2 regions of the Nonomuraea sp. NPDC003214 genome follow, and region 2 is predicted to be linked to the other one. Evidence: riboswitches for the same ligand, from Rfam matches in the RefSeq annotation. Region 2 holds a riboswitch; the other holds the start of a gene.
The links. A riboswitch is a leader RNA that binds a small molecule or an ion and turns the genes downstream of it on or off. The one in region 2 is predicted to bind S-adenosylmethionine.

Region 1: another riboswitch for S-adenosylmethionine. It lies ahead of thrC (threonine synthase); the one in region 2 lies ahead of ACWDXC_RS28265 (aminotransferase class V-fold PLP-dependent enzyme).

The regions. Positions count from the first base shown of each region.
Region 1 is NZ_JBSFSX010000014.1:27,779-32,525, reverse strand. Features, by position in the region: gene ACWDXC_RS35745 (cold-shock protein) at 279-479, opposite strand; gene ACWDXC_RS35740 (MoaD/ThiS family protein) at 727-1,002, opposite strand; gene thrC (threonine synthase) at 1,027-2,256, opposite strand; SAM riboswitch class I at 2,270-2,410, opposite strand; gene ACWDXC_RS35730 (RNA polymerase sigma factor) at 2,496-3,050, opposite strand; gene ACWDXC_RS35725 (alpha,alpha-trehalose-phosphate synthase (UDP-forming)) at 3,117-4,541, shown strand; gene ACWDXC_RS35720 (hypothetical protein) at 4,546-4,747, opposite strand, start outside.
Region 2 is NZ_JBSFSX010000009.1:71,794-76,540, forward strand. Features, by position in the region: gene ACWDXC_RS28255 (NADH-quinone oxidoreductase subunit D) at 1-148, opposite strand, end outside; gene ACWDXC_RS28260 (DoxX family protein) at 250-1,002, shown strand; gene ACWDXC_RS28265 (aminotransferase class V-fold PLP-dependent enzyme) at 1,006-2,295, opposite strand; SAM riboswitch class IV at 2,339-2,454, opposite strand; gene ACWDXC_RS28270 (TerC family protein) at 2,572-3,288, shown strand; gene ACWDXC_RS28275 (cytochrome P450) at 3,288-4,478, shown strand; gene ACWDXC_RS28280 (SAM-dependent methyltransferase) at 4,513-4,747, opposite strand, start outside.

The sequences.
Region 1 (4,747 bases), on a different contig from region 2:
GACACAGGGTGGCTGCTGCGATCGAGCCGACGCCCGCGACGGCATGTGGGCCCGCAGCTCCTTCGGCGGACCCCATCGTCTCGATCCCAGGGTTGGCACTCTGCGACAGAGAGTGCCAACGAATTGTTTAGCACTCTACCCGGTCGAGTGCAAGCCGACAGCACCCCACCCCAGGTCACGTCGGTACGGCGGGCCCGTGAGCCCGCCGTACGTGAGGGGACGAGAGGTGGCGGTTCGCACGTACTGCGCTGACGTGCGAGCCGCCGGTGCTCACCACGTCAGACCGAGCGGACGGACTCCGCCTGCGGTCCCTTCTGGCCCTGCGTGATCTCGAACTCGACCCGTTGGCCCTGCTCGAGAGACCGATACCCGTCCATCAAGATTGCCGAGTAATGGACGAATACATCCTTACCACCGTCTACCGCGATGAAGCCGTAGCCCTTGTCCGCGTTGAACCACTTGACGGTGCCCTGCGCCACTTCCGACTCCTCTTACTGGGCTCATAGATCCCGCCCATTCCTCCGCGAGACCTACAATCGCCTGACTAATGGATATCAGCCGTACGATCGCACTCGACCATACCTGTGGGAAGGCGTTTGGCAACAGAGTCAATCGGCAAATCGGGTATTTCACCTCACGCTAACTGGTTCAACCTTGTATTTCACAAAAGAGAAGGCGCCCGCATGGGGCGCCTTCTAGAGGGTCGTTCTGGAGATCGGGGGGTTCTCAGCCGCCCGCGACCGCCGGGATGATGGAGATCTGAGTGCCCTCAGGGGCGGGAGTGTCGAGCCCCTCGGCGAAACGGACATCCTCTTCGCCAACGTAAACGTTGACAAAACGACGAATCTTGCCCGATTCATCAAGAATGCGCGCGCCGATGCCCGGGTAGTCGGAGTCGAGCTTGGCAAGCACGTCACGCAGCGTTGCGCCCTCTCCACTCACCTCCGCGTTACCGCCGGTGTAGGTGCGCAGGATGGTGGGAATCCGCACAGAAACGCTCATGGTAAATCTCGCCTTTCCTGGTTGTCAGACAGTCGCGCGGAACGCGTCGAGAGAGGGCCGGATCACGGCCGTGGGGGTGACGTCGGTGACCGCGTCGAGCGTCTTGAGCCCGTCACCGGTGTTGAGCACCACGGTTTCGGCCTCGGGGTCGAGCTGGCCCGTCTCGACGAGCTTCTTCAGCACGCCGACGGTCACACCGCCGGCCGTCTCGGCGAAGATGCCCTCGGTCGAGGCCAGCAGCTTGATCGCGGCGACGATCTCGGCGTCCGTGACGTCCTCCACCGCCCCGCCGGTGCGGCGCGCGATGTCGAGCACGTAGGGGCCGTCGGCGGGGTTGCCGATGGCCAGCGACTTGGCGATGGTGTCGGGCTTGACCGGCTGGACGACGTCGTGGCCGGCCTTGTAGGCGGCCGAGACCGGCGAGCAGCCGAGCGCCTGCGCCCCGAACACCTTGTACGGGCTGTCCTCGACCAGGCCGAGCTGGATGAGCTCCTTGAAACCCTTGTCGATCTTGGTGAGCTGGGAGCCGGAGGCGATCGGGATGACGATCTGCTCGGGCAGCTTCCAGCCGAGCTGCTCGGCGATCTCGTACGCGAGCGTCTTGGAGCCCTCGGCGTAGTAGGGCCGCAGGTTGACGTTGACGAATCCCCACTTGTCGCCCAGCGGGTCGCCGATGAGCTCCGAGCAGAACCGGTTGACCTCGTCGTAGGTGCCGTCGATGCCGATCAGCTTGCCGCCGAACACCCGGGCCATGGCGATCTTCGCCTGCTCCAGGTCGGCGGGGATGAACACGCAGGCCTCCAGGCCGGCCCTGGCGGCGGCGGCCGTCACCGCGCCGGCCAGGTTGCCGGTGGAGGAGCACGACAGCGTGTGGAAGCCGAAGTTGCGGGCCGCCTCGACGGCGATGGCCACCACCCGGTCCTTGAAGGAGTGGGTGGGGTTGCCCGAGTCGTCCTTGACGTACAGGGACTTGATGCCCAGCGCCCGGCCCAGGTTGCCCGCCTTGACGAGCTTGGTCCAGCCGGGGTTCATGTTGGGCTTGGACGCGACGTCGACCGGCACCGGCAGCAGCGAGCGGTAGCGCCAGATGTTGGCCGGGCCCGACTCGATGTCGGCGCGGGTCACGTTCCCGAAGGAGTAGGCCGCCTCGAGCGGCCCGAAACACTCCAGACAGGCGAAGCTGGGGCCCAGCGGGTAGCGGGTGCCGCACTCGCGGCAGGAGAGAGCGACGGCGGGACCGAAGTCGAGCGACATGAAGCGAGGCCTTCCCTCATCTTCGTCCGCGGCCACCCTGACCACGGACCGGAATTGGCACCCTGTCCCGGTCGGCCTCGCAGGTCGCGAGTCACAAGCCGGGAGGGTTGCCGGGGCTTCGCAGGGCCGGTCCCTCCACCCCTCTGGATGAGCAATATTCAGTTGGAGTTGCTGACTCGGACTCTACCCAATCCGAGCCGCGAACTGACCAGTCGTCTCACTTCGCGAGACAACCGGTCTCACCGATAGTCTTCGCCGAGCGCCGCCTGCACGTATTTGCGGGCCTGGTGGATGCGCGACTTGGCCGTGCCGAGCGGGATGTTGAGCTGCTCGGCCACCTCGCTGTAGTCGAGCTGGACGATGTCGCGCAGCACCAGGGCCTGCGCCAGGTCGGGCTTGTCGGCCTCCAGCGCCTCCATCGCGTCGAGCAGGTCGAGCCGCGACCCGGCGATCACGCTGACCCGCCGCACGTCGGGCTTCTGCATAGGCAGCTCGTCGGAGCTCTGCTCCGCCGCCCTGCGCTTCAGCGACCGGTACGTGGTCCGCGCGCAGTTGGCGGTCACGATGTGCAGCCACGTGCTGAACCTGGCGCGCCCCTCGAACCGCCCGATGTTGCGGGCGACGGCCAGCAGGGTGTCCTGAGCCGCCTCCTCCGCGTCCTGGTGGTAGGGCAGGATGCGGGCGCAGTGCCGCAGCACGTCCGGCTCGATCCGGCGCAGGAGCTCGCCGAGTGCGCGATGATCTCCTACGGCGGCCGAGCGGGCGAGTTCTTCGGTTGCCTCATCTAGCGCCATAGCTGGGATCCTAAGGTCGGGAGACACCTCCGTGACATCTCCTCGTCGTAACTCCTGGGAGCGTCGATGAACAGCGTCCTGCTCGCCTCCAACAGAGGCCCGGTCTCGTTCACCGTCTCCGACGACGGCGAGCTGACAATGAGACGCGGCGGCGGCGGTCTGGTGTCGGGGTTGTCCGGAGTCGCCCGGGACGCGGGCGTGCTGTGGGTATGCGCGGCGCTGTCCGACGGCGACCGCAGCGCGGTGCGGCAGGCCCCCGGCGGCCGGCTCGACCAGGCGGGCTACGACACCGGGGCGCTGCGGATGCTCGACATCGCGCCGGCCACCTTCCACCGCGCCTACAACTCGATCGCCAACTCGACGCTCTGGTTCGTCAACCACCTGCTCTACGACATCCCCAACGCGCCGGTGTTCGGCACCAGGTTCCAGCGCGACTGGGAGTCCTACCGCGACTACAACGGCGCGTTCGCGCTGGCGCTGGCCGAGGAGGCGGGCCACGGGGCGCGGGTGATGGTGCAGGACTACCACCTGACGCTGACCCCGGCGATGCTCCGGGCCGAGCGGCCCGACCTGCGCATCGCGCACTTCAGCCACACGCCGTGGGCGCCGCCCGAATACTTCGCGCTGCTGCCCGACGAGGTGGCCCGCGAAGTCCTGGAGGGCATCCTGGGCGCCGATCACGCCGGGTTCCTCACCGGGCGGTGGGCGGAGGCGTTCATGGACTGCTGCGCGGTCCTGCTCGGCGCCGAGGTCGACGGCGCGGCCCGTACGGTCACGCACGAGGGGCGCGTCACCCGGATCGGCGTCCACGGGCTGGGCGTCGACGGCAAGGCGCTGTGGGCGCGGGCCGGGGAGCCCGACGTCGAGTCGCACATGGCCGCGCTGCGCGAGCAGGTCGGCGACCGCAGGCTGATCGTCCGCATCGACCGCACGGAGCTGTCGAAGAACATCGTGCGCGGTCTGCTCGCCTACCGCGAGTTCCTGGACGCGCATCCGGAGTGGCACGGCCGGGTGGTGCACCTGGCGTTCGCCTACCCGAGCCGCCACGACCTGCCCGAATACCGCGAGTACACCGCCTCGGTGCAGCGCTGCGCGCAGGAGATCGAGGACGCCTACGCCACCGAGGACTGGGACCCGCTGATCCTCAACGTCAACGACGACTACCCGCGCTCGCTGGCCGCCTACAGGATGGCCGACGTGCTGCTGGTCAATCCGATCCGCGACGGCATGAACCTGGTGGCCAAGGAGGGCCCGGTGCTGTCGCCGCGCTGCGCGCTGGTGCTGTCGCGGGAGGCGGGCGCGGCGGCCGAGCTGGGCGCCGACGCGCTGCTGGTCAACCCCTACGACGTCAGCGGCACGGCCGGCGCGCTGCACCGGGCGCTGGTGATGCCCGAGGAGGAGCGGACGCGCCGCCGGGCCCGGCTGGAGGCGGCGGCCACGGCCCTGCCGCCGCAGCGCTGGCTGGCCGCCCAGCTCGACGCGCTGGGCTGACGGGTCACCGCCAGTCGGCGTTGCGCAGCGTGTCGGTCAGGCCCGGCGTCTTCCACTCGTCGACGACCAGCACCTTCGTGGCCGGCAGATACCACTCGCGGGTGGTGAACCTGGTCCTGGTGCTCTTGCCCGAGTGGGTCCGGCAGCGGGTGGTGAACTCGTGGTAGTGGGCCTTGTGGCCGGGCCCGACCTGGCGCAGGCCCTTG
Region 2 (4,747 bases):
CGGCGCCGGAGATGCGCTCACCGTCAAGAGTGAGCCGCAGGCGCAGAACTCCGTGAGTCGACGGGTGCTGCGGCCCGATATTCAGGATCATGTCCTCGGTGGCCAGCTCCTTGGCCCCGGCACCGATTCCGACCACGCGTTCCGTCATACGGCCCATGCTGCCACCGGCGGGTCGGTCAAGGAACGGTATGGGGGTGCATCGCTGGTCCAGCCAGGGGGATGAGTACTGGAAACGGGGGAGAAAAGACCATGAAAAGGGTTGTGTTCGACATCGCCGCCCTGATCGCACGGGTGGTGATCGGCGTCATCTTCCTGGCGCACGGGCTGCAGAAATGGCAGGCCGGGCTGGGCGCCACGAGCGGCATGTTCGCCGAGTCGGGCGTGCCGATGCCGCAGCTCGCCGCCGCGTTCGTCACGGTGGCCGAGACGGTCGGCGGCATCCTGCTGATCCTCGGCCTGCTGGTGCGGCCGGCCGCGCTGGTGCTGCTCATCGGCATGATCGGCGCGGCTGTGTTCGTGCACGCGCCGAACGGCATCTTCGTCCAGCAGGGCGGCTGGGAGCTCGTCGGAGCGCTCGGCGCGGCGTCGCTGCTGTTCCTGGCGCTGGGCGGGGGACGCTTCGGCCTCGACGGGATTCTCGGCGCCGTGTACAGGCGCCGGGCCGAGCGGCGGGCGGCCGAGCGGGACGCCGCGGCGGGCGCCACGACGACCGTGGACCGGCCGGCGCCCGACACGAAGGCCGCCTACCCGGACGAACGGCACTCGGTGCCCCGGCAGCCCGCCGAGCACGAGCGCACGCAGGCGGCTGACTACGACCGCACGCAGGCGAGCGAGTACGACCGCACGCAGGCGGCCGGCTACGACCGCACGCAGGCCGCCGAGCCCGCCGAGCGTCCGCACCCGGCCGAGCACCGGCCGGGCGGGCTGAGCGAGGAGGACATGCGCGACGTGGACGCGGTGGTGAACGACCAGCCGACGCGCCCGAAGCCGCCGAACCGCTGAGACCTAGCGGCTGACCAGGTCACGCAGCGCGCCGACCAGCCGGTCGACGTGCTCCTGGGTGGTGCCGATGCCGATGGAGGCGCGCACCGCCGAGGCCGTGTCGTCCTCGCAGCCGCCGTCGGCGGTGCCGAGCAGGTGCCGGACGAACGGGTGGGCGCAGAACTTCCCGTCCCGCACGCCGATGCCGTACTCGCTCGACAGCGCCTCGGCGACCTCGCGCGCGCTGTAGCCGTCGACGGTGAACGACACGATGCCCACGCGCGGGTGCTCCGGCCCCCACAGCGACAGCTCCCGTACGCCCTCGATGCCGGCGAGGCCGGCGCGCAGCCGGGCGATCAGCCGCTCCTCCTCGCGCAGCAGCGGCGTCCAGCCGGTGGCGGTGAGGGCGTCGCAGGCGGCGGCCAGCGCGATCGCGCCGAGCACGTTCGGGGTCCCGGCCTCGTGCCGGGGCTCGGCGTCGTCGTGCCACTCGGTGCTCTCCCCGACCGAGCGCACCGCGCCGCCGCCCTTCAGGTACGGCGTGCCCGCCGACAGCCAGTCGCGCCGGCCGACCAGCACGCCGGCGCCGAACGGCGCGTACAGCTTGTGGCCGGAGAAGGCCACGTAGTCGAGGTCGAGCGCGGTCAGGTTGACCGGCCGGTGGGGCACGAGCTGGGCGGCGTCGACGAGGATGCGGGCGCCGTGCCGGTGCGCGATGTGGGCCAGCGCGGCGATGGGCCACAGCTCGCCGGTGACGTTGGAGGCGGCGGTGACGACGAGCAGCTTGGGCCCGTCGATCGCGGCCAGCGCGTCGTCGGCGGCGCGCACGGCCTCGCCGGGGAAGGCGGGCGGGGCCAGCCGCACGGCGTCAGGCCAGGGCAGCAGCGAGGCGTGGTGCTCGGTGTCGAAGACGACCACGGTGGTGCCCTCGGGCAGGCAGCCGGCCAGCAGGTTCGTGGCGTCGGTGGTGTTGCGGGTGAAGATGACGGCGTCGTCGGTGCGGGCGCCGACGAAGGCCCGTACGGTGTGGCGGGCCTGCTCGTAGCGGGCGGTGGTGAGCTGGGAGGCGTAGCCCGCGCCGCGGTGGACGCTGGAGTAGGCCGGGAGCGCGGCGGCGACGGCGGCGCTGACCGGCTCCAGACAGGGGGCGCTGGCCGCGTAGTCGAGGTTGGCGTAGCCGACGAGCTTGCCGCCCTTGACCGGCACTTCCAGGTCGGCGCCGACGACGGCGGGGATGGCGCGGGCCTGCTGGACGGGGGCCGGCTTCTCGGCGGCGGTGGTGCGGGCGGCGTTGAAGATCGTCAGGGTGGACACGGCGAACCTCCTCGGGGTCATCGGACCCCTGGAGCAGCCAGTGAGCCCGCGCTTGCCCGCCACACCTCGTGACGGACCAGGTCTTCACCCGGGGCACCCCGCCGCGGACGCGAGGGTTGCCGGCCAGCGAGCCGGGGCTTGGCGCTGGCACTCATGACCTACGTCGGCACTATAACCGACACCCACCCGTAAAACGCAACCGCGAACTTATCGGCCCGTTGACTCGTTGCTTCCTCGACATCCCCCGATAGCAGGAGGTAATCGATGTTGGACTGGGTGGCAGATCCCCAGATCTGGATAGGGTTCTTCACCCTTGTGGCCCTGGAGATCGTGCTGGGCATCGACAACATCATCTTCATTTCCATCCTGGCAGGAAAGCTGCCGCCGGAGCAGCGGGACAGGGCGCGGGTGCTCGGCCTGGCGGCGGCCCTGATCAGCCGGCTGCTCCTGCTGCTGGCCCTGTCGTGGGTGGTGCGGCTCACGGAGCCGCTGTTCGAGGTGCTGGGGCAGGAGATATCGGGACGGGACCTGATCCTGCTGCTGGGCGGGCTGTTCCTGCTCGCCAAGAGCGTCACCGAGATCGGCCACACGATGGACGTGGGCGAGAAGGACGGCAAGAAGGCCGTCGCGGCGTCGTTCGCCTCGGTGATCGCGCAGATCATGGTGCTGGACGTGGTGTTCTCGCTCGACTCGGTGATCACCGCGGTCGGCATGGTGGACGAGCTCGGCGTGATGATCGCGGCGGTGGTCGTGGCGGTGCTGGTGATGCTGTTCGCCTCCGGGCCGATCAGCCGGTTCGTCGACACGCATCCGAGCATCAAGATGCTGGCGCTGGCGTTCCTGGTGCTGATCGGTGTGGTGCTCATCGCCGAGGGGCTGGACCAGCACATCCCGAAGGGCTACATCTACTTCGCGATGGCGTTCTCGGTCATCGTGGAGCTGCTCAACATCCGGGTGAGGAGCAGGCGGGCGAAAGCTTCTAGTATTGAATAGTGCGCTTTGACCCGTGGAATCCGGATTTCGTCGCTCACCCGTACGGCGTCTACGCCGAGCTGAGGCGCGAGGCGCCGGTGAGCTTCTTCGAGCCGACCGGCCAGTGGCTGGTCGCCCGGCACGCCGACGTGAACGCCCTGCTCAGGGATCGCCGCCTGGGCAGGTCGTACCTGCACGTGGCGACGCACGAGGAGTTCGGCAAGGAGCCCGAGCCGGAGTTCCAGGAGCCGTTCTGGCGGGTGATCCGCGCCGGCATGCTCGACGTGGAGCCGCCGGTGCACACCCGGCTGCGCCGCCTCGTCTCCAAGGCGTTCACGCCCCGCATGGTCGAGTCGCTGCGCCCCCGGGTGCGGGCGATCGCCGAGGGCCTGGTCGACGCGTACGTGGAGCGGGGCGGCGGTGACCTGATCGCCGAGGTGGCCGAGCCGCTGCCGGTGACGGTGATCGCCGAGATGCTCGGCATCCCCGACGCCGACCGCCACCTGCTGCGCCCCTGGTCGGCCGACATCTGCGGGATGTACGAGCTGAACCCGTCGGAGCAGGCGCAGCACACCGCCGTCAGGGCGGCGTCGGAGTTCGCGGCGTATCTGAAGGAGCTGGCCCGCGAGCGCAAGGAGCGGCCCGGCGACGACCTGATCAGCGCGCTCGCGGCGATCGACGAGCTGACCGAGGACGAGCTGGTCGGCACCTGCGTGCTGCTGCTCAACGCCGGTCACGAGGCCACGGTGAACGTGACGGGCAACGGCTGGTGGTCGCTGTTCCGCAACCCGGGCGAGCTGGCGCGGCTGCGCGCCGACCGCTCGCTGCTGCCGACGGCCGTCGAGGAGCTGATGCGCTGGGACACGCCGCTGCAGATGTTCGAGCGCTGGGTGCTGGAGGACATCGAGGTCGGCGGCGTCGCCATCCCGCGCGGCGTGGAGGTGGCGCTGCTGTTCGGCTCGGCCAACCGCGACCCCGAGGTGTTCGACGACCCGGAGCGGCTGGACGTGGGCCGGGTGGACAACCCGCACATCTCCTTCGGCGCGGGCATCCACTTCTGCCTGGGCGCGCCGCTGGCCAGGATCGAGCTCATCGAGTCGTTCGGCGCCCTGCTGGAGCGGGCGCCGAAGCTGGAGCTGGTCCGCGAGCCGGTGTGGAAGCCCGGGTACGTGATCCGCGGCCTGGAGTCGCTGGACCTCAGCGTCGCCTGACCGGCTCGGGCCATTCCACCGGTTCTGGTCGTTTTCACCGGCTCTGGCTGAGCCAGCCGAACCCGCCGAGGCCCCCCGGATCGATCAGCTCCGCCTCCTCGGAGGCGCGGGCCAGCGCGCGCAGATAACCCCGCGGATCGGTGCGGGCCAGGTCGAGGGGCGGGCGGTCGCCAGTGATGCCCAGAGCGCGCAGCGCGGCCCGCTGTGTGGACAAGCCTGTGGATATCCCGCCGGCCTTGCGGCCCGCCTCGGCGCACGCGTCGAGCGCG